2 regions of the Virgibacillus halodenitrificans genome follow, and region 2 is predicted to be linked to the other one. Evidence: a T-box and tRNA genes for the amino acid it is inferred to sense, from the RefSeq annotation. Region 2 holds a T-box; the other holds one or more tRNA genes.
What was found. A T-box is a leader RNA that pairs with one kind of tRNA and senses whether it is charged. The one in region 2 lies ahead of glyQ (glycine--tRNA ligase subunit alpha), so its partner is inferred to be a tRNA-Gly.
Positions count from the first base shown of each region.

Region 1: it encodes a tRNA-Gly, which carries the amino acid that the T-box ahead of glyQ (glycine--tRNA ligase subunit alpha) is inferred to sense. The anticodon was not compared.

Region 1 is NZ_CP017962.1:1,526,201-1,538,921, forward strand. Features, by position in the region: gene BME96_RS07975 (GerMN domain-containing protein) at 1-868, shown strand, start outside; gene rph (ribonuclease PH) at 1,109-1,855, shown strand; gene BME96_RS07985 (XTP/dITP diphosphatase) at 1,866-2,459, shown strand; gene BME96_RS07990 (metallophosphoesterase) at 2,486-2,995, shown strand; tRNA gene BME96_RS07995 (tRNA-Gly) at 3,135-3,208, shown strand; tRNA gene BME96_RS08000 (tRNA-Arg) at 3,222-3,295, shown strand; gene BME96_RS08005 (DUF1259 domain-containing protein) at 3,573-3,968, opposite strand; gene BME96_RS08010 (tetratricopeptide repeat protein) at 4,460-5,440, shown strand; gene tig (trigger factor) at 5,574-6,860, shown strand; gene clpX (ATP-dependent protease ATP-binding subunit ClpX) at 7,176-8,456, shown strand; gene lon (endopeptidase La) at 8,880-11,210, shown strand; gene yihA (ribosome biogenesis GTP-binding protein YihA/YsxC) at 11,197-11,778, shown strand; gene BME96_RS08035 (transporter substrate-binding domain-containing protein) at 12,449-12,721, shown strand, end outside.
Region 2 is NZ_CP017962.1:1,664,372-1,677,092, forward strand. Features, by position in the region: gene BME96_RS08670 (HD family phosphohydrolase) at 1-1,041, shown strand, start outside; gene ybeY (rRNA maturation RNase YbeY) at 1,041-1,505, shown strand; gene BME96_RS08680 (diacylglycerol kinase) at 1,495-1,857, shown strand; gene era (GTPase Era) at 2,759-3,661, shown strand; gene BME96_RS08690 (YqzL family protein) at 3,757-3,903, shown strand; gene recO (DNA repair protein RecO) at 3,978-4,721, shown strand; T-box leader at 4,782-4,951, shown strand; gene glyQ (glycine--tRNA ligase subunit alpha) at 5,013-5,903, shown strand; gene glyS (glycine--tRNA ligase subunit beta) at 5,896-7,980, shown strand; gene BME96_RS08710 (transcriptional regulator CcpN) at 8,063-8,692, shown strand; gene BME96_RS08715 (pyruvate, water dikinase regulatory protein) at 8,726-9,529, shown strand; gene dnaG (DNA primase) at 10,046-11,860, shown strand; gene rpoD (RNA polymerase sigma factor RpoD) at 11,904-12,721, shown strand, end outside.

The DNA of each region.
Region 1 (12,721 bases), 140 kb from region 2:
CCAATTATATTTAATTGATGCGAACGGAATGGTTGCAGCTCAAACAGTAGAATTACCTAAACCAGAAACAAATGAAGTAGCTAGTCAGGTGTTAGAGTACTTAGTGAAAGGTGGACCTGTTACGTCTGTTTTGCCAAATGGGTTTCAGGCAGTCCTGCCAGAAGGTACAGAAATATTAGGATTGGATTTACAGGAAGACGGCACCATGGTTGTAGATGTTTCGAAAGAATTTGAGAACTATAAAGCAGAAGAGGAATTAAAAATACTTGAATCGATGACACATACGCTAACTCAGTTTGATAACGTGGATAAGATACAACTTAGGGTAAATGGTTACCCATTAAGTGAAATGCCTGTAAACGGGACTCCGATCAATGAGGGTTATTCCAAGGCTAATGGGGTTAACATAACAGATACAGACACACTTGACTTGATTGGAAGTAAACCAGTAACAATGTATTATCCAACCCAGCATAATGAAAACCGCTACTATGTACCAGTAACTCAATATATTGAAACAGATAGTGAAAATACGTACCAATCTATTGTCCAGGCACTACTTGAAGGACCTGGATTTAATACAAACGTAAAGCACGTATTTAATGCGAAGACATTAATTACAAAAGCACCTAAATTAGAGGATGGCGTGTTAGAAATAGAGTTTAGTAAAGATATACTAAAAGATCAAGAGAAGTCAATGATCTCAGATGAGGTTATGGAAACTTTAGTTCGTACTCTTACGGAACAGCAATCAATCGATGCCGTGAAAGTAAGTGTAGAGGGAATTGAAAAAATAGTTAACGAGAACGGAGAAGCCTATAGCAAACCTGTAACAAAACAAACTTTTATGCCTACTGAAAAACTTTAGGAAGGAGGGGCTTTTATAAGCCTCTTCTTTTTCTTCTTTCTTAAAAATAGCCTGTATTATCCTGTGTGCTTTCATGTGGCTGTTACTTTTGATTTATAAATGGGTTCAGTTAATCGACCCTATCCAGACTTTCAATTTCTAAGGCCTGCACTTTAACTAATTATGTTCCCGATTATGTATTAACATGTTGATTTACGGAAAAATATGTTAAGCTAATTGATGAAACAAGGAGGAATTTAAATGAGAAACGATCAAAGAAATTCAGATAATTTACGTGCTATTAAGATAACAACAGAGTATATAAACCATCCTGAAGGCTCTGTACTAATTGAGGTAGGAAATACAAAAGTCATATGTAATGCAAGTATTGAAGATAGAGTTCCTCCATTTATGCGTGGGCAGGGGAAAGGGTGGATCACTGCGGAATATGCAATGCTTCCCCGAGCCACAGAACAAAGGAATATTAGGGAGTCCTCAAAAGGAAAAGTAAGCGGCCGAACCATGGAAATACAACGATTAATAGGAAGAGCTTTACGCTCTGTTGTTGACCTGGAGAAAATTGGGGAACGTACTGTTTGGGTGGATTGTGACGTAATTCAAGCTGATGGTGGTACACGTACTGCGTCCATTACCGGTGCATTTGTTGCAGTGGTGCTGGCATTTGGTGAATTGCTTAATAAAGGTACCATTAGTAAAATGCCTGTGAAAGACTTTCTTGGTGCAACATCGGTTGGTGTCTTATCTAATGGAACGGAAATACTGGATCTCAACTATTTAGAAGACTCTGAAGCACAAGTTGATATGAATGTTGTCATGACTGGAACAGGAGAGTTTGTGGAAATACAAGGTACTGGAGAAGAAGCAACGTTCACCAATGCTCAGTTAATGAGAATGTTGAAGCTAGCAAATGATGGACTGCAAGAAATTTTTCAAATTCAACGCAATACGCTTGGTGACTTGTCCGATAGAATTGGAGAAACGAAATAAGGGTGAAAACATGAAGGAAATAATTATTGCGACAAAGAATAAAGGGAAAGCAGAGGAGTTTAAAAGTTTTTTTGGGAAGTATGGTATAAGCATAAAATCGCTGTTAGATTTTCAAGAAGTGATGCCAGATGTGGAAGAAACAGGCATTACCTTCAAGGAAAATGCCGCACTGAAGGCAGAAGAGATTTCTACAATGCTTTCCATTCCTGTTTTGGCCGACGACTCTGGTTTGGTCATTGATGCGCTAAATGGAGAGCCTGGTATCTACTCGGCTAGGTATGCGGGTGAACCTAAAAACGACCAGGCTAATATGAATAAAGTATTGAAAGAATTACAAGATGTGCCAAAAAACAAAAGAAAGGCTAGATTTGTGTGTGTTCTGGCTATAGCAATTCCGGGAGAGGCAACAGTGTTTCGCGAAGGATATTGTGAAGGAGAAATAGCCTTTTCTCCTCGAGGAGCGCACGGTTTCGGATATGATCCGATATTTATTCCTCAAGGCTATAATAAAACGATGGCTGAACTTTCTGCACAACAAAAAAATGAAATTAGCCATCGTAGGAATGCGATTAATCAATTGGAAGACTGGATAAAAAATATATAAGAACATCTAAAAAGGTAGGTATATATATGACACGCGTGTTAATCATTAGTGACAGCCATGGACTTACTAGTGAAATTTTATCGGTCAGAGACAGGGAAAACGCAGATTATATGATCCATTGTGGAGATTCGGAATTAGACGCTGATGCTGATGAATTAGATCAGTTTTATGTTGTTGGAGGGAATTGCGACTTTGATAATCGATATCCAACGGAACAAACGTTAACAATAAACGGAGTAACCTTTTGTGTTGTGCATGGTCACCTGCACCAAGTCAAATCAAATTTATTAACACTTGGTTATCGAGCTAAAGAACTAGGTGCCCAGGTTATTTGCTTTGGTCATACTCATATTGCAGGTGCTGAACAAGTGGGGAGTCAGCTGTTTATTAATCCGGGAAGCATCCGCTTACCGAGAGGACGTAAAGAAGCTACTTATGCAATAATGGAGTGGGAAACATCTTCTAATATTACCGTCTCTTTTTATGAAGAGAGCGGAGAACCTATAACCGAATTATTTTATAATGCATCTTTTTAAAATAAAAAAGCTTATCAGTCTCTTATGGGAGGGATTGATAAGTTTTTAAAAAAAGTTATTTAATGTGTTGACAAATCTTTAAATAAAACATATAATGATTCTTGTCCGTTAAAAAAGTTCATTTTAATTTTTTCTATTTGCGGGTGTAGTTTAGTGGTAAAACCTCAGCCTTCCAAGCTGATGATGAGGGTTCGATTCCCTTCACCCGCTCCATACATAACTTTTTGTCCCAGTAGCTCAGCTGGATAGAGCAACAGCCTTCTAAGCTGTGGGTCGCAGGTTCGAATCCTGCCTGGGACGTCATTAAAACAATCCAGAGTAAGATAAAGACACAGAGGATCACTTATGAACATTGAAATATCAGTGTTTGTAAGTGATCTTTTATTTTGTGGGATTAATTTTAAATAAGGTCGTTTGTGTAAAGTTTTTACACAAATTTTACACAAGAAATTACAACATCATTTTATTGAAGATAATTGACGGACAGTTAAAAACCAGTAACGGTTACGATTAATAAGATTGAAAAGTATTTGAAGTGGAATAATAAAATAGAGAGGGGCACCTCTTTAAATAGAGGCTATTTTTCTTTCAATACACTAAACGCATTTGCAAATTTTTGAGCAAATGTGATGGGATGTTCAATAGATTGAGCATGAACATATAATACGGATGGGTTAGTGAATATCCAATGGTTATGAATTGCACTAACAGTTAAATTGTTTTTGGCTAAATTATCGACAAATAGGGGGAGCTCTTCTTGAAGTACTGCTACTTCAGCTAAGTTTAGAGCGTTTCCATTGGCCTCCATTGATTCAAAAGTTATTTCCGCTGTAAGAATACTCTTACTTGTTCTACCAAATACGGTGACATTAAGATTACGGCCTATATCTGCAGTACAAGCACCATCTTTTATTTTGGGCTTGCCGTTAACGATTTGTGCATATTGTTGGCAAATATATTGAAAATTTTCCATTTGTCTTTCACCTCTATTTTATGATATGACTTAGCTTGAAATTTATGCAAGGGAAGATAAATTAAAATAAGAGTTAAGGAAAGATGATATAAAACTACCAACAGATCCTCTATATTTTTTTGTCTTAATAAGACCAAATAAGACTAACCAACTGCTCCTAAAAAACAAGATGTAATTATTCCTTGAAAAGTTCCCATTTAATGTTAACATAAAAGAGTATATCTCTAATGAAATTTTTGAGAGCTATGTTATAATCTTTTTACATATATTTTACAAAAGCTGATGACGATCCAATCGTTTAGACGAGCTTCTACCTTTTATATATGTCCGCCTTGAGACGTCACCAAGGAGAAACCTACTTGTTGGTTTCTCCTTTTTTCACTATAACTCTCCTTCCTAGTTTGTTTAGATTCAATGGTGAAGGGGAATGTATATGAAATAGAAAAACATAGATACTAGTACTACATCATGGAAAAGAAAGGAGGAAAGTAATGGAGCACCACACAAGTAATGTAATCCTTTTTCCTAAGTGGAAAAGTGTTTTAGAGGAAGAAAGTCTTCAGGCACTAAAGGAAAAGAGGTATGAACAGGCATTAATTAAGCTTGATGAATTAATAAGCTACCAGGTAGATAGTCATGAGGTTATGGTAGGGAAGTTGATTTGTCTTATGGAATTAGGTAGAGAGAATGAGGCACAAGAAATATGTGAAGGTTTATTACAAAATAGAGACCAGCATTACTATCACTATCTTCATGTATATTTAACACTGTTATTTCAAACGAATCAATATCAATTACTTATGGAGCAAGTGGAGGATGAATATGCCTCTGGGAAAACTCCGATCGAAATGAAAGAGCAATTTGACCAGCTTTACAATATGAGTAAAAAGATGCAGCTAGATGTAACAATTGATAGATCAACTACATATATGAATGAACTTGAACAAGCAGTAGTTCATAAAAATCATGCAGAACAGTGGAGAATAATAGATAAATTACGTAATATAGATATGCAACCATCCGAAAAAGTGATTATTTATCTGGCCGATGAAGAAATACATCCGGTAAATAAAACAGCCTTGTTTTGTTGGCTTCAGCAAAGTGAGCTTGAAACGGCTGTTACTATAAACAAATTGGGACATACGGTGAATGTTGTTCCTATGGATACAGAGCAAATGATGGAGCAAGTTTTTATTAAAGAAATTGTTCTTCTATTACGCGATCTGGAACAACAAAATCCATCTATGTTTCAGTTGATAAATAAGCTACTGTATCGATATGCTTATGTTCGTTATCCGCTATCACCTCCTCCCGAAGATATAGAGCATATCGCTAATGCCATAATAATGATTGGCAAGGAGTATGTTAGTATACATAATTTGTTAGAAGCAGATAAAAATGATAGAGTAAATAAATATATAGAAGAAATTAAGTTTTGTGAAGCACTCTATCTAAGTATTATTGAAGAATGAATGGATTAAATAGAAATGCTTGAAAGGCATATTAATTATGTTATAATAAGATGGTTGTAAATTTGAAAAATGCTTTGTTTATAGTAAACGGACGTTAAAAATGTATGAAACAATAGATTTTGGAGGGAAACTTATGTCAGCAAAATGGGAAAAGCAAGAAGGAAATGAAGGAGTCTTAACAATTGAAGTATCACCGGAGGAATTTGATAAAGCTTTGGATCAAGCATTCAAAAAAGTATCCAAAGATGTGCAAATTCCCGGCTTTCGTAAAGGGAAAATTCCTCGTAAGATTTTTGAAAACCGTTTTGGTGTAGAATCTTTATATCAGGATGCTGTAGATATTGTACTACCTGATGCTTATATGAAAGCTATCGAAGAAACAAATATTGAGCCTGTAGCACAGCCTGAAGTTGATATTGAAACAATTGAACAAGGAAAGCCTTTAGTTTTCACTGCTAAAGTAACTGTAAAACCAGAAGTTAAGCTTGGTGAATACAAAGGTCTTGAAGTAGAAGAACAGTCCGTTGAAGTAACAGATGAGGATGTAGAAAAAGAAATAGAGCATCAACGTGAGCATCATGCTGAGCTAGTTGTGAAAGAAGAAGGTACTGTTGAAGAGGGTGACACTGTAGTAATCGATTTCGAAGGTTTTCTTGGTGACGAACCTTTCGAAGGTGGAAAAGGTGAAAATCATTCCTTGGAAATTGGATCTGGACAATTCATTCCAGGATTCGAAGAACAATTGGTAGGAAAGAAAGCAGAAGAAGATACAGAAATCTCCTTAACTTTCCCTGAAGACTATCATGCAGAAGAGTTGGCAGGTAAAGAAGCAACTTTTAAAGTTAAAATTCATGAGATTAAATCTAAAGAACTACCTGAATTGGATGATGAATTCGCTAAAGATGTAGATGAAGAAGTAGAGACACTTGATGAGCTTAAAAAGAAGAAAAAAGAAGAACTAGAAGAACAAAAGAAACAAGAAGCAGAAAATCAGAAGCGTGAAACACTTCTTGAAAAAGCATCTGAAAATACGGAAGTAGTTATTCCAGAAGCAATGGTAGATACAGAGTTAGATCAAATGGTTAAAGAATTTGAACAACGTCTGCAAATGCAAGGAATGACTCTTGAAATGTACTCTCAGTTCTCTGGTCAAGACGTTGACGCATTAAAAGAGCAAATGAAAGAAGATGCAGAGAAACGAGTTAAAACAAATCTTACTTTAGAAGCAATCGTGGAAAATGAAGATCTTGAAGTGTCTGAAGATGACTTGAACGCTGAGTTGGAAAACATGGCTTCTATGTACGGAACAGATGTTGAGCAATTGAAACAAATGCTTGGCGGAAATACAGATGCACTTAAAGGTGAACTTAAAATGAGAAAAGCAATTGATTTCTTAGTTGAGAACAGTAAAACTGTATAATAACTCTACTAAAAGGTTTAATTGCAGTTGAATAAGGTTAATATGAAAACAAGGTGCTATAAACGCACCTTGTTTTCATATTAAGTCAGATTGAAGTTGAAGCGTATATATATTCATTTTTGTCATATAGTATAAGAAGCCTAAATTGAAATATACAAGTTAAGCTGATGAACCAGAAATGGAAAATATATGTTTTATTAACAATTTTAAAGTATATTGTTTTGTTTTTTATTTTTGATCTGATATGATGACTATAAAAGTTGAATCCTGAATAAGTGTTTAGGAGTAGATTTAAACTTTTAGGGGTGAAGTGTATTGTTTAAATTTAATGAAGAAAAAGGACAATTAAAGTGCTCGTTTTGTGGTAAAAGTCAAGATCAGGTTCGTAAGTTAGTTGCCGGTCCAGGCGTTTATATATGCGATGAATGTATTGAACTTTGCACTGAAATAGTGGAAGAGGAATTGGGAACTGAAGAGGAAACCGAGCTCAAGGAAATTCCCAAACCAAAAGAAATATGTGAAACGCTGGACGATTATGTAATTGGTCAGGATAAAGCAAAGAAGAATTTATCTGTAGCGGTTTATAACCATTATAAACGGATAAATTCCCCTAAGACTTCAACTGACGATGTAGAACTTTCAAAGAGTAATATTGCGATGCTTGGACCTACAGGTAGTGGTAAAACTCTACTTGCTCAAACCCTAGCCAGAATTATTAATGTACCTTTTGCGATGGCAGATGCAACATCATTGACAGAGGCAGGCTATGTAGGTGAAGATGTAGAGAATATTCTTCTTAAATTAATTCAAGCAGCAGATTATGATGTTGAAAAGGCAGAAAAAGGAATCATTTATATTGATGAAATCGATAAAGTTGCTCGTAAGTCAGAAAATCCATCGATTACTCGAGACGTTTCCGGAGAAGGTGTACAGCAGGCGTTACTGAAAATTCTTGAAGGTACAGTTGCAAGTGTTCCACCACAAGGCGGACGTAAACATCCTCATCAAGAGTTCATTCAAATTGATACAACCAACATTCTATTCATAGTTGGCGGTGCTTTCGACGGAATTGATCAAGTGATTAAACGTCGTCTTGGAAAGAAAGTTATTGGCTTTGGTGCAAACGAAAAACAACAAGATTTAGAAATGGGAGAATTGCTTTCAAAGGTATTACCTGAAGACCTCCTTCGTTATGGTTTAATACCTGAGTTCATAGGGAGAATTCCAGTTATTGGCAGTCTGACGCCGTTAGATGAGGATGCATTGGTTGAAATTCTAACTAAGCCGAAGAACGCTTTGGTCAAGCAATATGAAAAATTATTCCAAATCGATAATGTTGAATTGGAATTTGAAGAAGAATCGTTACGTGAGATTGCTAAAAAAGCAATAGAAAGAAAAACCGGTGCTCGTGGTCTTCGCTCTATTATAGAAGGCATTATGCTTGATGTAATGTTTGAGTTGCCTTCCAGAGAAGACATTGAGAGATGTATTATTACAAAAAATACAGTATTGGATGAAGACGGTAGTCCGAAACTGGTATTTAGAGACGGTACAGTTAAAGAAGGAAATAAGAAGCTACCAAAAGAGAGTGCTTAATTTATAAAATCTAAAGAAGGAGACTGGCTAGTCGTTTCAATTAGAAATGGCTGTAGTCAGTCTTTTTCATTGCAGAATTAATTTTTATAAAAGTTGGTCCAATGATTAGGTCTGGATTGAAAGATCTAAATTCTCATTCTATTTGGTGGAAGTTTAATAATAAAATAATACATATGCTAAAGGTAATAAAATATTTTGTTTAGAACGGAATATTTTATCCGAAATTCTACAATCGGTGTTCTGATTTGTTTCTAAATTACATGTTTAGTATAATTTTGAAGGTGAATACTAAAAGTAGCTAATTGATTGCTTTAAGAAGTTGAGCTTTACAACATTAAGAGTATTATTTAGACTTTAAGAACATATGAACCAAAGAAAACGATTAAAATCTGTATAGATTACATAAAAATTGGAGGAATAAAAATGACAAAAGAGACTATTCAACTACCCCTCCTTCCATTACGAGGTTTGCTTGTCTTTCCATCCATGGTGTTGCACCTGGATGTAGGACGAGATAAATCAATTGCTGCTTTGGAAAAAGCGATGATGGGTGACCAAACCATTTTTCTGGCTGCTCAAAAGAAAGTTAGTATAGATGAGCCTGATCCAGATGAAATCTTTCAAGTGGGTACTGTAGCAAAAGTTAATCAAATGCTTAAGCTCCCCAATGGCACAATCAGGGTTTTAGTGGAAGGGTTATATCGAGCGGAAATCGAGCGGTTTATTGAAGATAATGATGAATTCATGGTTGAATTTGTGAAACTTGAAGAAGTGCATGAAAATGAAAATGAAGAAGAAGCATTAATGCGTTCTTTATTAGAGCAATTTGAGCAATACACAAAAATATCTCGTAAGGTAACGAAAGACATTTATTCTACTGTAGCAGATATTGAAGAACCTGGAAGACTTGCTGATATTATAACCTCCCATTTGACTTTGCGAATTAACGAGAAACAAGAACTATTGGAAATGACTAATGTTCGTAAAAGACTACAAAGACTTGTGAAATTAATCTCTAATGAGAAAAAAGTAATCGATTTAGAGAAAAAGATAGGGGCACGCGTAAAAACTTCAATGGAGAAGACTCAAAAAGAGTATTATCTACGGGAACAGTTGAAAGCTATTCAACAAGAACTTGGGGAGAAAGATGGTAAAAGCGGTGAGGTAAATGAACTTAGGGAAAAGATAGAGCAGTCTGATATGCCTGAACATATTAGGCATGTAGCCACCAAGGAACTAGGTCGTTTTGAAAAAGTACCTCAAAGTTCTGCCGAAAGTTCTGTTATTAGAAATTATTTAGATTGGCTATTACAATTACCATGGACAAACGCTACAGAAGATACTATTGATATTCAACGTGCAGAGGGTATTTTGAATCACGATCATTATGGCTTAGAAAAAGTAAAAGAACGTATTCTAGAATACCTTGCTGTACAAAAATTGACGAATTCAATAAAGGGGCCTATTCTTTGCCTAGTGGGACCTCCTGGGGTTGGTAAAACTTCGTTAGCCAAGTCAATTGCAAGATCTATTAACCGGAATTTTGTACGTATTTCCTTAGGTGGAGTACGAGATGAAGCTGAAATTAGGGGACATAGAAGAACTTATATTGGAGCAATGCCTGGGCGGATTATCCAGGGTATGAAAAAAGCTAAAACAATCAATCCAGTCTTTCTATTGGACGAGCTTGATAAAATGTCAAATGACTTTAGAGGAGACCCTTCATCAGCTATGCTGGAAGTTTTAGACCCTGAACAAAATAATAGCTTTAGTGATCACTTCATCGAAGAAACATATGATTTATCAAATGTTCTTTTTATTGCAACGGCTAACTATGTAAATAATATACCCGGTCCACTTCTTGATCGTATGGAACTTATTTCTATCGCTGGTTATACAGAGGTGGAAAAACTGCACATTGCGAAGGAGCATTTACTACCTAAGCAACTGAAAGAAAATGGGTTAAAGAAAGCCAATCTACAAGTAAGAGACGAAGCATTATTGAAACTGATCCGTAGGTACACTAGAGAAGCAGGAGTTCGTAATTTAGAAAGACAACTAGCAGCGTTGTGTAGAAAAGCTGCTAAAATTATTATTTCGAATGAAAAGAAAAGAGTTATTATTACGGAAAACAGCTTGGAAGAGTTGCTCGGAAAACCAGTTTACAGATATGGATTAATGGAAAAAGAAGATCAGGTAGGTACTGCTACTGGTCTTGCTTATACTTCTGCTGGGGGAGATACGCTTTCTATCGAAGTATCACATTACCCAGGAAAAGGTAAATTAACCTTAACAGGAAAATTAGGTGAAGTGATGCAAGAATCTGCTCAAGCAGCGTTTAGTTATATTAGATCAAGAGCAGAAGAATTAAATATTGACCCTGATTTCCATCAGAAATTTGATATTCATATCCATGTTCCTGAAGGGGCTACGCCAAAAGACGGTCCATCAGCTGGGATAACGATGGCAACTGCGCTGGTTTCTTCTCTTACAGGAAGAGCTGTAAGTAAAGAAGTAGGCATGACAGGAGAAATTACACTAAGGGGCAGGGTATTGCCAATAGGCGGATTAAAAGAGAAATCGTTAAGTGCTCATAGAGCTGGAATTAGAACAATTATTATTCCGCAAGAAAACGAAAAAGATATCGAGGACATACCTGAAAGTGTCCGTAAAGATCTAACTTTTATACCTGTTAGTCACTTGGATCAAGTATTGGAACACGCTTTAGTGGGGGAGAACAATGAAAATAACTAATGCTGAAATTGTAATTAGTGCGGTTAGTCAAAAACAATATCCAAATGATCAGTTACCGGAAATTGCTTTGGCAGGTCGTTCTAATGTGGGTAAATCATCCTTTATTAATACTATAATAAACCGGAAAAATTTAGCGAGAACTTCTTCAAAACCTGGGAAAACACAAACTCTTAATTTTTATAAATTAAATAATGCATTTTACTTTGTTGATGTTCCCGGATATGGTTACGCAAAGGTTTCAAAGAAAGAGAGAGAAAAATGGGGCAAGATGATGGAAGAGTATTTTCAGACAAGGGATACTTTAAATGCTGTCATCCTCATTACTGATGTAAGACATGAGCCAACTTCAGATGATATCCAAATGTATGATTTTCTAAAGTATTATCAGCTTCCAGTCATTGTGGTTGCAACAAAATTGGATAAGGTTCCAAAGAATAAAATAGATGCCCGTTTAAAGAGAACAAAAGAAACATTAGAAATGGAAGCAGATGATTATCTATTGCCATTCTCGGCAGAAAAAGGATACGGAAAAGAAGAAGCATGGAATCTTCTAAAGAAATTTATTTAATATTATTGCTATCGAAGAATAAACAAAAACTTCGATAGCTTTTTTATTTATAATTATTTAAATGGATGGTTTTAATATGTAGGCAGGTATTATCCGATGATTCGCAAAATGGATAAACTATTAAGTAATTTGTGAGAATGGAGTAATTCATTTTACAGAGGAAGCACCCATTGATTTACGTTTCAGGCGGACGCTTTCACATCCCCGGGTACAAGTGCAACATCGGGCTCCTCTTTATCTCGCAGTGTCTTCTTTGCCGCCCGGCATGGCATCAGCCGCCCCCGAAAAGCGCAGTGTTTTTCCGTAGCGGTGTTATTTAGCTATTTTATATTAACTGAGAAATAAGTTTTTCTCTAATGAGCAGTTTACTCCAACTATAAATAACAGAGATAACCTTGTCCGCCTATCAGTTGCAATATAGCAAAATTTTTAAACTACAGACAGTCAATTTTGGGTAAAATTCAAAAAAGTTTAATTGTTCAGTATTATATTTTAGCATTTTGGGGTATATGTAAGGTGGATGGAGTTATTATCGCTATGCTAGTATATATGGGAGTATATGGGCTTATATCAAATTTTCAGGCACTTGGTTCTTTTTCCCACTGCTTGTATACTTAATAGTACAGTTTAGCGAAAGAGAAAAAATACCTAGTGAAAGGAATTTTAGCGAATGAAAAGACTGAATATTGCGTTAATATTAGTTATAATTACTCTAATGTTGGCAGCCTGTGGTGCTGAAAATGAAACAGAAGCAGATACTTCCTCAGCTCAGAACGGAAAAGAAGATAACTACAATCTCGTGGAGAAAGGAAAATTGACTTTTGCTGCTTCCGGAGAATTCAAACCTTTTAGTTATATGGAAGGAAGCAAAATGGTAGGTTACGACATTGCAGTGGCTGAAGCTATCGCTGAAAAACTTGGATTAGAAGCTGTGCAACAAAAA
Region 2 (12,721 bases):
TTCAGTTGCTTATTTGCTATTCTAGGTAGCATCATATTTAACAACCAAATCCCTGGTTCTTTAAATATTGAGGCAGGAATCTACTTCTTCTTTTCTCAATTGGCAGCTATTGTTTTCCTTATGAATGTGAAAGATCGCTTAGCCATTTTAAAAGCAGGGGTAGGTATTACAGTTATAAATATAATAACCATATTACTATTTCTATTTCTTTCTTTTGAAAAATATGCAATTAGTGATATATTTATTCAAACGTCGTTTGGTGTTATTTCTGCATTCTTGTCAGCAGTGTTGACTATCGGATTATTGCCTTTTTTTGAAACAGGTCTCGGCATCCTTACAGACATAAAACTATTGCAATTAGCAAGTCCAAACCAACCACTAATGAAAAAATTACTGACAGAGGCGCCGGGAACGTATCATCATTCTGTAATGGTAGCAAACCTAAGCGAAACAGCGTGTGAGGCCATAGGAGCGAATGGGTTATTAGCGAGGGTAGGTGCATATTATCACGATCTTGGTAAAACCTTAAAACCACATTACTTTATTGAAAATCAATTAGCGATGAGTAATCCCCATGACCTTATAACAGCGAAAGAGAGTGCGGCCATAATTATTAAGCATCCTTATGATGGTGCAGCAATGCTAAAAAGGCATCGTTTGCCTAAGGAAATTATAGATATTGCTGAGCAACATCATGGCGAAACACTTGTTAAATATTTCTTCTATAAGGAGTTAGAAAAAAATAAGAAAGCAAAGGAAGCTGATTTTCGTTATCCTGGTCCAAAACCACAGACAAGAGAAATAGCCATTATTTCTATATGTGACTCTGTAGAAGCAGCAGTACGATCCTTGAAAGAACCAACAGAAGATAAAATTGAGCAAATTGTGACCTCTATCATTAATGATCGTATGACAGATGGACAATTGGATGATAGTCCATTGACTCTGAAGGAATTAAAAGTAGTCCAACGAACAATATGTACTACATTAAAAGGTATATTTCATTCAAGAATTCAATATCCCATGAAGGAGGCTAAATAATGCACATAGACTTTCACGACCAAACAAATTCTGTGCCAAGTGATTATATAGATCTTTTACAACGATTGGTGGAGTTCGCAGCAAAACAGGAGGGGATCTCCAGAGAGGCTGAAGTTTCCATAAACTTTGTAAATAATAAAGAGATTCAAGAGCTTAATCGCAACTATCGCCAAAAGGATACACCTACTGATGTTATTTCATTTGCTATGCAAGAGAAGGTGGATGGAGAAATAGATATAGTTGGAGAGGACATTCCGTTAATCCTTGGGGATATCGTAATTTCCATTGACAAAGCGAAGGAGCAGGCCGCGGATTATGATCACTCTTTAGAAAGAGAACTTGGTTTTCTGGCGGTACATGGTTTTTTACATTTATTAGGGTACGATCATATGTCACATGAAGAAGAAAAATTGATGTTTAAGAAACAGGAAGCAATATTGGGTGAGTTTGGAATTGAAAGGTAAGAGATCGGTTGGTTTTACATTCGCTTGGAATGGGCTCAAGGAGGTAACCAGGACAGAGAGAAATTTTCGTATTCATTTATTTATAACTGCGCTGGTACTTACCATAGGTTTCTTAGTAGAGCTTAATTGGTTAGAATGGTGTATAGTAATTTTTGCAATTGGATTCGTGTTAGTTACAGAGGTTACAAATAGTGCTATAGAAAAAATGATAGACTACTTGAATCCAGCTATACATCCATCTGCGAAAATAATTAAAGATATGGCAGCGGGAGCCGTATTGATTGCCGCAATTATTGCTGCACTTATTGGATTAATTATTTTCCTGCCCAAAATTTATACATTATTTATGTAGGTTTATGTACTTAGGCTGGGACAAATGTGCTTACATTATGTCTCGGCTTTTTTATAGGTTCTAATATATATGTTGGGGTTATTTAATGATTCGGAAAATAGATAAACTGCGACGTAACTGTGTATGTTTAGAGTATGAAAAATGACTTTGTTGATGGAAAACTCGCAAATTATTGAATCTGGTTCCACCCCGCTACGGAAAACACTGCGCTTTTCGGGGGCGGCTGATGAGCCTCCTCATGCTACGCATTCCGGGGTCTCACCTATGCCTCATCTCCCCCAGAAGTCTCCGTATTTTCCTCCGCTCAGAGTACTTCTTTAAAAGTATTAGGTTATTATTAGAAGCTGAAATGTACTCACTTTTATATTTTGCGTACAAGTTGTTGAGTCTAAGCCTATCTGGTTCTTAGGTAACACTACGCTGTATTCTGCAGACTAAAACTCATACAAATTGATTGGAATGGAAGATGGCGACTCCAGCCGGATAGCATGAGGTGAAGACCCTGGACGGAGCGTAGCGGAGGAAGCGGCTGAAGCCATGCCGAGCGGCAAAGGAGACACTGTGAGGTTACGAACAGATGTCGCGCTTGTACCCGGAGGTGTGAAAGCGTCCATCTGTAATGGAAATCAATGGGCTTGTCCGCTTTCTACAGTGGCTTATTAATTATAAAAGTTTTCTCTAGTTCGCATTTTGCTCCAAATATGAATGAACAAAGTTCGTTTGTGCTCCAACTTTTGCAGTAGAACCTTTTTATATTTGTTTAATTTTGGTGATAAACAGGAAAATATGTAATAATTTACGTAAGCAGATAATTTTTTTAAAGCTTTTGTCGAAAATATGAAAAGATGCATTTTTTATAGTATCATACAAATAAGAGAGAATTCGTCATGGAGGATACAACATGGACACAAATTTCAAATCAGGTTTTATAGCAATTATTGGTAGACCGAATGTAGGTAAATCCACATTTATGAACAGAGTTATTGGTCAAAAAATTGCAATAATGAGTGATAAGCCCCAAACAACCCGAAACAAAATCCAAGGAGTGTTAACTCAAACTGATGCTCAAATGGTGTTTATTGATACACCAGGAATTCACAAGCCTAAACACCGCTTGGGTGATTTTATGGTAAAACTTGCGGAAAACACACTTAATGAGGTTGATGCCGTATTATTTATGATTAATGCAAGTGAAGGATATGGCAGAGGAGACCAATATATATTAGATCGCTTACAACAAGTTAAACGACCAGTCTTTCTAATAATAAATAAAATAGACTTACTTCATCCTGACGAGCTTTTTCCGTTAATCGAAACTTATAAAGATAAATATGAGTTTGAAGAAGTTATTCCTATTTCCGCATTACAGGGAAACAATGTAAATCATTTACTGGAAATCTTAAAACAGCATCTTCCTGAAGGACCTCAGTACTATCCTGAGGACCAGGTTACGGATCACCCTGAAAGGTTTATTATGAGTGAGCTAATAAGAGAGAAAGTGTTGCAGCTTACAAGAGAAGAAGTCCCGCATTCTATAGCAGTGGTAATTGAGAATATTGAAAAAAGAGATTCAAATGCAATTTTTATCCAAGCTACGATTGTAACAGAAAGAAAAACACAAAAAGGTATCCTAATAGGCAAGCAAGGAAGCATGCTTAAAAGTATTGGTAAATATGCACGCTTGGATATTGAAGCATTACTAGGTACCAAAGTTTATCTTGAATTGTGGGTAAAAGTAAAAAAAGACTGGCGGAACAAGCAAAGTCAATTAAATGAATATGGTTTCCGCAGTGATGAGTATTAATTCTGGTAAATTTTTATACTAATTGTTCTCCGTTATATGGTGATTCTATATAGTAAGTTACATTTTTTAATTAATAAAGAAAGGTGGGGTTTCTTGTGATCGACTTAACGTGGAAAGTTTTTAGTCAAACGGGAAACATTGAAACCTATTTACTCATGAAGGAATTAGAAAATGAACCAAATACAGTTGAAAGTAAAAAAACTCAACAAGAAGACATGTCTTCGATTAATTTAAACTTGTAGAAATTATATAATTCACTTCTCTGGGGAAGAGGATGGACGGAGAAGCTCTTGTGTGTAAAGAAAGGTGAGCATGAATGCTTGAAAAAGTGGATGGGGTTATTCTAAAAACGCAAGACTATGGAGAAACACACAAAATCATTACCATTTACAGTAGGAAATTAGGGAAGATATCCACTCTTGCTCGCGGTGCCAAAAAAACTAAAAGTAGAATGGCTGCAGTTACGCAGCCGTTCATTTATGGAAACTTTTTCGTTTATTTAAACAAAGGTCTTAGTACCATTCAGCAAGGTGAAATTGAATATTCCTTTAGAGCAATAAGGGAAGACATATTCAAAACAGCTTATACAGCATATATTACAGAGCTAACGGATAAAATAGTTGATCCTCAGATTCCGGATCCATTTTTGTTTGAGGAATTGTATCAAACCATGTCATGGATTGAGGAACATGAAGATGTGGAAATACCAATAATGATGTATGAATTAAAGATGTTTGCCAAAGGTGGCTTTGGACCAATGGTAAACGGTTGTGCAAATTGTAATAACAAGGAATTCCCATATGCATTTTCCATAGCTGAAGGTGGGCTTTTATGTAAAAGGTGCCGATATTTGGATGAAAAAGCTATTCCTTTACCGGATTCAGTGTCTAAATTACTCCATCTGTTTACAGCCGTTGAGTTAAAACGTATTGGGACTATTTCGGTAAAATCAGAAAATAGGCAGTTGATCAGAAAGATACTTGATGCATATTATGAGCAATACGGTGGATATTTTTTGAAATCCAAAAGATTTTTAAGACAGTTAGATCTTTTAAAATAGGCTTCTTTTGTTGACAAAACAGAGGGTTTTGAGTAATATGTTTTTTACATATGTTCATAATATATTGCATTGATAGAGAAGAGTACTTTTGACAACTATTTAAAGCGAGTTCAGGAGAGTGGGAGCTGAACAATGGATCAAGAGGAATGGCACTCTGGAGCAATAATATTAAAGTGGCTCTTTATTAAAGAGCAAATAGGGTGGAACCGCGGTTAGAACCCGTCCCTATGTCTGCATATATACAGACATAGGGACGGGTTTTTAGATTTATATAAAAATGGAGGGTTAACAATGTTAAACATACAGGAAATGATTTTAACGTTACAAAAGCATTGGTCTGAACAAAATTGTATTATCATGCAGGCATATGATGTAGAAAAAGGCGCAGGTACAATGTCGCCCATGACTCTATTAAGAAGTTTAGGTCCAGAACCATGGAATGTCGCTTACGTAGAACCGTCAAGGCGTCCTGCTGATGGAAGATATGGAAATAACCCAAATCGATTATATCAACACCATCAATTCCAGGTTATAATGAAGCCTTCGCCAGAAAATATACAAGATTTGTATTTGGAATCATTAAAAAAACTTGGTATTGACCCTTTGGAACATGATATACGATTCGTGGAGGATAATTGGGAAAACCCTACACTCGGTGCAGCAGGTCTTGGATGGGAAGTTTGGTTAGATGGCATGGAGATTACTCAATTCACCTATTTCCAACAAATTGGCGGGTTAGAAGCAAACCCGGTTTCCGTTGAACTAACATATGGTATTGAACGCTTAGCATCTTATATTCAGGATAAAGAAAATGTATTTGACTTGGAATGGACCAAGGGTGTAACTGTAAGAGATATTTTTTATCAACCGGAAGTTGAACACTCTACGTACACATTTGAGGAATCAAATACAGATATGTTATTTCAGTTGTTTTCCATGTATGAGCAAGAAGCGAAAGTAACAATGGAAAAAGGTCTTGTGTTTCCTTCCTACGACTATGTTTTAAAATGTTCTCACACCTTTAATTTATTGGATGCTAAAGGAGTAATCTCTGTCACCGAAAGAACTGGATATATTTCCAGAATAAGAAATTTGGCAAGAAATATAGCTAAAGCCTATGTTGCTGAAAGAGAACGTCTAGGATTTCCTATGATGAAAGAAGGAGGAAAAGTTAATGAGTAAAAATGTATTGTTTGAAATCGGCCTAGAAGAACTCCCTGCACGATTTGTTGACAGTGCAGAAAAACAATTAGCAGATAAAACAGCAGCTTGGCTTCAAGATATGCGAATCTCTTATGACTCTATTAGCTCTTATTCAACCCCAAGAAGATTGGCCGTCATCATATCGGACATAGCTGAAAAGCAAGCTACTGTTGAAGAAGAAGCAAAAGGTCCTGCGATAAAAATAGCAAAGGATGATAGTGGTAATTGGACAAAAGCAGCAATTGGATTTACAAAAGGCCAGGGCAAAACTCTGGAAGATATTTATACAAAAGAAATAAAGGGAACTACTTATATATTTGTCCAGAAAAAAATTGAAGGGAAGTCTACCTTCGATTTGTTGCCAGACTTTAAAAATATTATTGAATCCATTCAGTTTGGAAAAAACATGCGCTGGGCAACTGAAACAATAAGATATGCCCGTCCAATTCGTTGGTTAGTAGCAATGTATGGTAATGAAATAATTCCTTTTGAGATTGCTAACGTCAAGACAGACAAATTTACTTTTGGCCATCGTTTTCTAGGTGAAAAAATTAATTTGGAAGAACCAATGGACTATCAAAAGCTTTTATATGAAAACCGGGTTATTGTTTCTTTAAAAGAACGAGAACAACTAATATGTAATCAAATAAAAGAAATAGAAAACAAAAATAATATTACTGTACCAATTGACCCTGAATTATTAGCAGAGGTACGAAATCTTGTCGAATACCCAACAGCATTTATGGGTTCATTCGATAAAGAATACCTGCAGCTGCCACCTGAGGTACTTATCTCTTCAATGAAGGAGCATCAGAGGTATTTTCCTGTTAAATCTCAAAATGGTGAGTTACTGCCATATTTTATTGGAGTTAGAAATGGGGATACTCATTCGCTTGATAAGGTTGTCAGGGGTAATGAAAAAGTGTTGCGGGCAAGATTATCGGATGCGCAATTTTTCTATGAGGAAGATCAGAAGCATACGCTGGAATTCTATCTGGATAAGTTGAAAAGAGTAGTCTTTCAAGAAAAATTAGGAACTATCAGTGATAAAATAGAGCGGGTCGTTCATATCACGAAGGAACTAGTTGAATTATTAAATTTAGACCCAACTACTGCCAGAGCTACTATACGAGCAGCTGAACTATGTAAGTTTGATTTAATGACAAATATGGTAAATGAATTCACAGAGCTCCAGGGAGTGATTGGTGAAAAATATGCTGCCATCTTTGGAGAAGAGGAAATAGTATCTAAAGCTATAGGTGAGCATTATTTACCTAAGGAGGCACATGGTCAGTTGCCTAATACGGTAAGTGGCGCTATTGTGAGTATTGCTGATAAATTAGACACTATTGTAGGTTGTATCTCCGTTGGGTTGGTGCCTACTGGTTCACAAGACCCGTATGGATTAAGAAGACAGGCAGCAGGTGTATTACGTATATTGAATCATAATAAATGGGAACTTGCAGTAGAGGATCTACTGGATATTGCTAAGAAGTTATTTAAAGATATTAAGGTGGAGCAAGAGGCAAAGCCAGATATATCTACGACTTTGGATGAGTTTTTCCGTATGCGAGCGACATACTTAATGAGGGAACTGGAAATAGAGCAGGATATTGTTCAGGCAGTGTTAAGTGACGGTATTAATATTTTCTATTACACGATTGATAGGGCAGCAGTGTTAGCTGCAAAAAGAAATGAAAAAGACTTTAAAACCAAGGAAGAAGCATTGGTCAGAGTACTAAATCTAGCTAAAAAATCCGAAGAAACAGTAATTAATATAGAACAATTTCAAACCGATTCTGAAAAACAGTTGTACCACGCTTTCTTAGAGGTTAATGAAAAGTTTACAGAGTTTGAAAAGAGAAGAAATGCAGAAAAAGCTTTACTTACACTAAGTAATTTAGCAGACCCTATCCACTATTTCTTTGATAACAACATGGTTATGGATGATGATGTTAAAATTCGAAACAACCGGTTAGCATTAATTAATCAAATTGCTGAGTTGATTTATAGGTATGCTGATTTAACAAAAGTGGAATGGAAGCAACAGTTTTAAAAAGCCTTAGATTTTCTTTTCATCTTAAATGGTATATACTAATTACAAGTAGTATGTCATATTTTTGGTAGGTGGTGAAAAGATGGAACTTTCCAAACGTCAGGAACAGATTATTGAAATTGTTAAAGAAAACGGTCCAATTACCGGTGAAAATATAGCTGAACGACTGCATTTAACCAGAGCGACGCTAAGACCAGATTTAGCGATCTTAACGATGGCGGGCTTTTTAGAGGCACGTCCTCGCGTTGGTTACTTTTTTACAGGTAAGACCGGATCAGAATTACTTACAGAGCAAATTAAAAAATTTAAGGTGCATCAGTTTCAGCATATACCTATTGTGGTCAAGGAAAATGTTTCGGTTTATGATGCTATTTCTACCATGTTTCTGGAAGATGTAGGAACATTATTTGTGGTTGATGGAGACTCTTGTTTAACAGGAGTACTCTCCAGAAAAGATTTGTTGAGAGCGAGCATAGGTCAACAGGATCTAAATGCTGTGCCTGTTCATATTATTATGACTAGAATGCCTAATATAACTGTCTGCAGAAAAGAAGATCTCTTACTTGATGTCGCCAAAAAACTAATTAATAAACAAATTGACGGATTACCTGTTGTAAAAGATGTAGAAGCCGGTTTAGAAGTAGTAGGCAGAGTAACGAAAACTACTATTACAAAAGCATTTGTTGAATTAATTGTTGACGACAAAGTATAGGAAAAGCTATGACAATAGGAGAGGGGTATACATATGAAAGCTAAACCAATTGTATATGTGTTGTCTGATTCTGTAGGGGAGACAGCGGAGCTGGTGATTAAAGCTGGTTTAAGTCAATTTAATAACGGTGAATATAAAATTCAGCGGATCCCTTACGTAGAAGATACGGGTACGATCGATGAAGCACTACAATTAGCTAAGGAAAAAAAAGGTCTGATTGGCTTTACATTAGTAGACCCTACGTTAAGAAATTATGTGAATAAACAAGCTAAGTTATTAAATTTAGAAGCGATTGACATCATGGGGCCGATGCTTTCTTCGATGGAGAAGGTATTTAAAAACTCACCTAAATTGGAAGCGGGATTAGTTCATAAATTGGATGAGGACTATTTTAAACGAGTAGAAGCAATTGAATTTGCGGTCAAATATGATGACGGACGAGATGCTCGAGGAATTGCCAGAGCAGACATCATATTAATTGGGGTTTCCCGGACTTCTAAAACACCTCTGTCACAGTTTCTTGCTCACAAACGACTGAAGGTTGCTAATGTACCTATAGTCCCTGAAGTAGACCCTCCAGAAGAACTGTTTGAAGTGGATCCTTCTAAATGTATCGGACTGCGCATCAGTGCAGAAAAATTAAATGATATTCGAAAAGAGAGACTGAAGGCATTAGGTCTTGGAGATCAAGCTACATATGCAAATATGAACAGAATTCATCAGGAATTAGAATACTTCGATAATATTGTTGATAAAATTGGTTGTGAAGTTATTGATGTATCTAATAAGGCAGTGGAAGAAACAGCGAATAGCGTACTCCAGCTAATAAATAAATAAATAAATACAAGCTCTCAATTTATTTAGCGAAATATGAATATGCGAAGTAATGTTTATTGGAGGAAGCGACAATTTTAAACTGTTTCCAATTCTTAAGTAAAAACATTCTGCTAATCAACGCAGAATGTTTTTACTTCTAGTGAATATATATAAACCTAGAATGATTTAATGGTAATTTTGCTTATTATGTATTATAATATTTTTTTGTGTAAAGATATATAAATAATGGTAGTTATTCTTTTTGCGTTTGTCGTATATTCTGAAAAATAAAACATTCATTTAGAAGCAGGATTTTACGATTAATATGTAGAATTAACTTTAGAGAGTAATTATTATACGTGCTTAGAATTAATTGTAGTAAGCAAAATCTTTGATTGAAGATGGCTTTTCTGTAAACCTCTATCCTTCTACTTTAAAGTACAAGAAGGAGTTTTTTTCGGCACTGTGAAAAAATTTGTCGAAAATAAAGGGTTTTTCTTTCTAAGAGCGAATAATATTATAGTATGGTGATGTAAAATGGCTAAGCAAATTCCTGAAGAAATGATAGAGGAAATACGAAATGCCAATGATATTGTGGATGTAATTGGAGATTATGTCCAATTAAAAAAACAGGGCAGAAACTATTTTGGTCTTTGCCCCTTTCATGGTGAAAACACGCCTTCTTTTTCAGTTACACAGGAAAAGCAGATTTTTCATTGTTTTGGTTGTGGAAAAGGCGGGAATGTTGTGACATTCCTTATGGAGCTTGAAAACTATTCTTTTTATGAAGCATTACAGTATCTTGCTAAACGTGTAGGCAAGGATTTGCCTGAAGCAACCTCGGGTAAAACAGCTTCTATATCTAGTGAAAATCAAAGTATATTATCCGCTTATGAATGGTTAACTAAACTTTATCACCATTTATTACGTTATACAAAAGATGGGAAAGAAGGTTATAGTTACTTTCAAAGCAGAAACGTAAGTGATCATGCGATTGATGAATTTCAGCTGGGTTTTGCTCCAAATATAAAAGATTTCACTGCGGAATTCCTGAAAAAAAAGGGATTCCATCAGCAATTATTAGTGAAAGCAGGTTTAGTCTCCTTACAAGATGATAATAGTGTAACTGACAGGTTTAGAGGAAGAGTTATATTTCCGATAAGGAATCATCTTGGTCAGACAGTCGGCTTTGGCGGACGTTCTTTAGGAAGTGGAGAACCAAAATATTTAAATAGCCCCGAAAGTGAACTTTTTCAAAAGGGGAGGCTATTATATAATTTTGATTTAGCTAAAAAACATATTAGGAAAGAAAGCCGCGTAATTATATTTGAAGGATATATGGATGTGATCTCAGCTTATCAAGCAGGTATAAAAAATAGTGTAGCCACATTAGGCACAGCACTTACTGAATATCAAGCTAAGTTAATTAACCGCTATGTTGATACATCTATACTTTGTTATGATGCAGATAAGGCGGGTTTGGAAGCAACATATAAAGCCGCCAATCTATTACTTAGTGTGGGCTCAGATGTAAAGATAGCTCAACTTAAGGACGGTAAGGATCCCGACGATTTTATCAGAGAATATGGCGCAGAGGCATTTGAGAATGAAGTGATACGTAGCAGTGACACATTCATGGCTTTTATGATGCGGTATCTAAAAAAGGATTTCAACCTAAGTCTGGAAGGAGACCGTATTGATTATGTAGAAGCTGTGCTTAAGCAGCTGGCTTTGATTGAGAGTTCTATTGAACGGGAATATTACTTGAAAGAGTTAAGTGTGGAATTTAACTTATCCATAGAGACACTTGCACAGGAAATAAATACACTGCGGGAGAATTCTGGTGCTTTCAAGGATAACACAGACAAGAAAAGCTATACTAATACAAATGGAGCTAAATACAAACGTCAGAAATTAATGCCTGCTTATTACAATGCTGAAAGACAGTTGATTTCTTATATGCTTCAAGATGGCACAATTGCGGATAAAGTTCGCGAAGAAATCGGCGCTTCCTTTAATTTGGAAGAACATAAAATAATTGTTACTTTCTTGTATGCTTTTTACGAAGAAGAACAATTGCCAGATGTGAGTTTGTTTATTGAACGACTTGATGACCCAAATTTAAGGAAGTTGGTAAGTGAAATAGCCATAACTGATATCCAACGAGATATTAGTGACCAGGAGATTAATGATTATATTAGAATAATCAGGGCAGAATCTCAAGACAAAGCTAATATTATTTCATTAAAAGAGCAGCAAATAATTGCAGAAAAACAGAGTGATCCAATCAGGGCTGCTCAGATATTGAGTCAAATAATTGAAATGCAAAAACAAATGAAGAATACGTACTAGCAGAATTTAAATTTTAATGTAGTTTTTGGAAGGAGGGGGACTCATGGCCGAAAATAAGCCTTCCCAATCAAAAGGAAATGAGTCAGAATTAACACTTGAACAAGCGAAGGATCAATTATTGGAAATGGGTAAGAAGCGTGGTGTTCTGGCTTATGAAGAAATAGCAGACCGACTATCCAATTTTGTAATTGAATCTGATCAAATGGATGAATTCTATGATTACCTTGGAGAACAGGGTGTTGAGATAATTGGTGAATCAGAAGACGATCCAAATATGCAGCAAATAGCAAAAGAAGAAGAATTCAATCTAAATGATCTGAGTGTACCATTAGGAATTAAAATTAACGACCCCGTCCGGATGTATTTAAAAGAAATTGGACGAGTGGACTTGCTTTCAGCTGCTGAAGAAATTGACCTGGCAACTAGAATTGAAAAAGGGGAAGAGGAAGCAAAGCGTCGACTTGCTGAAGCAAACTTACGACTAGTAGTTAGTATTGCAAAAAGATATGTTGGTCGTGGGATGCTTTTCCTTGATCTTATTCAAGAAGGTAACATGGGACTTATTAAAGCTGTAGAAAAATTTGATTATCGCAAAGGGTTTAAATTCAGTACGTATGCTACTTGGTGGATACGGCAGGCAATTACAAGAGCTATTGCAGATCAGGCGCGTACGATTCGTATACCGGTTCATATGGTGGAAACAATTAATAAATTAATTCGTGTACAAAGACAGCTTCTTCAGGATTTAGGCAGAGAACCCACACCTGAAGAGATAGGTGAGGAAATGGAGCTTTCTCCTGATAAAGTTCGTGATATATTGAAAATTGCCCAAGAACCCGTATCCTTAGAAACACCAATTGG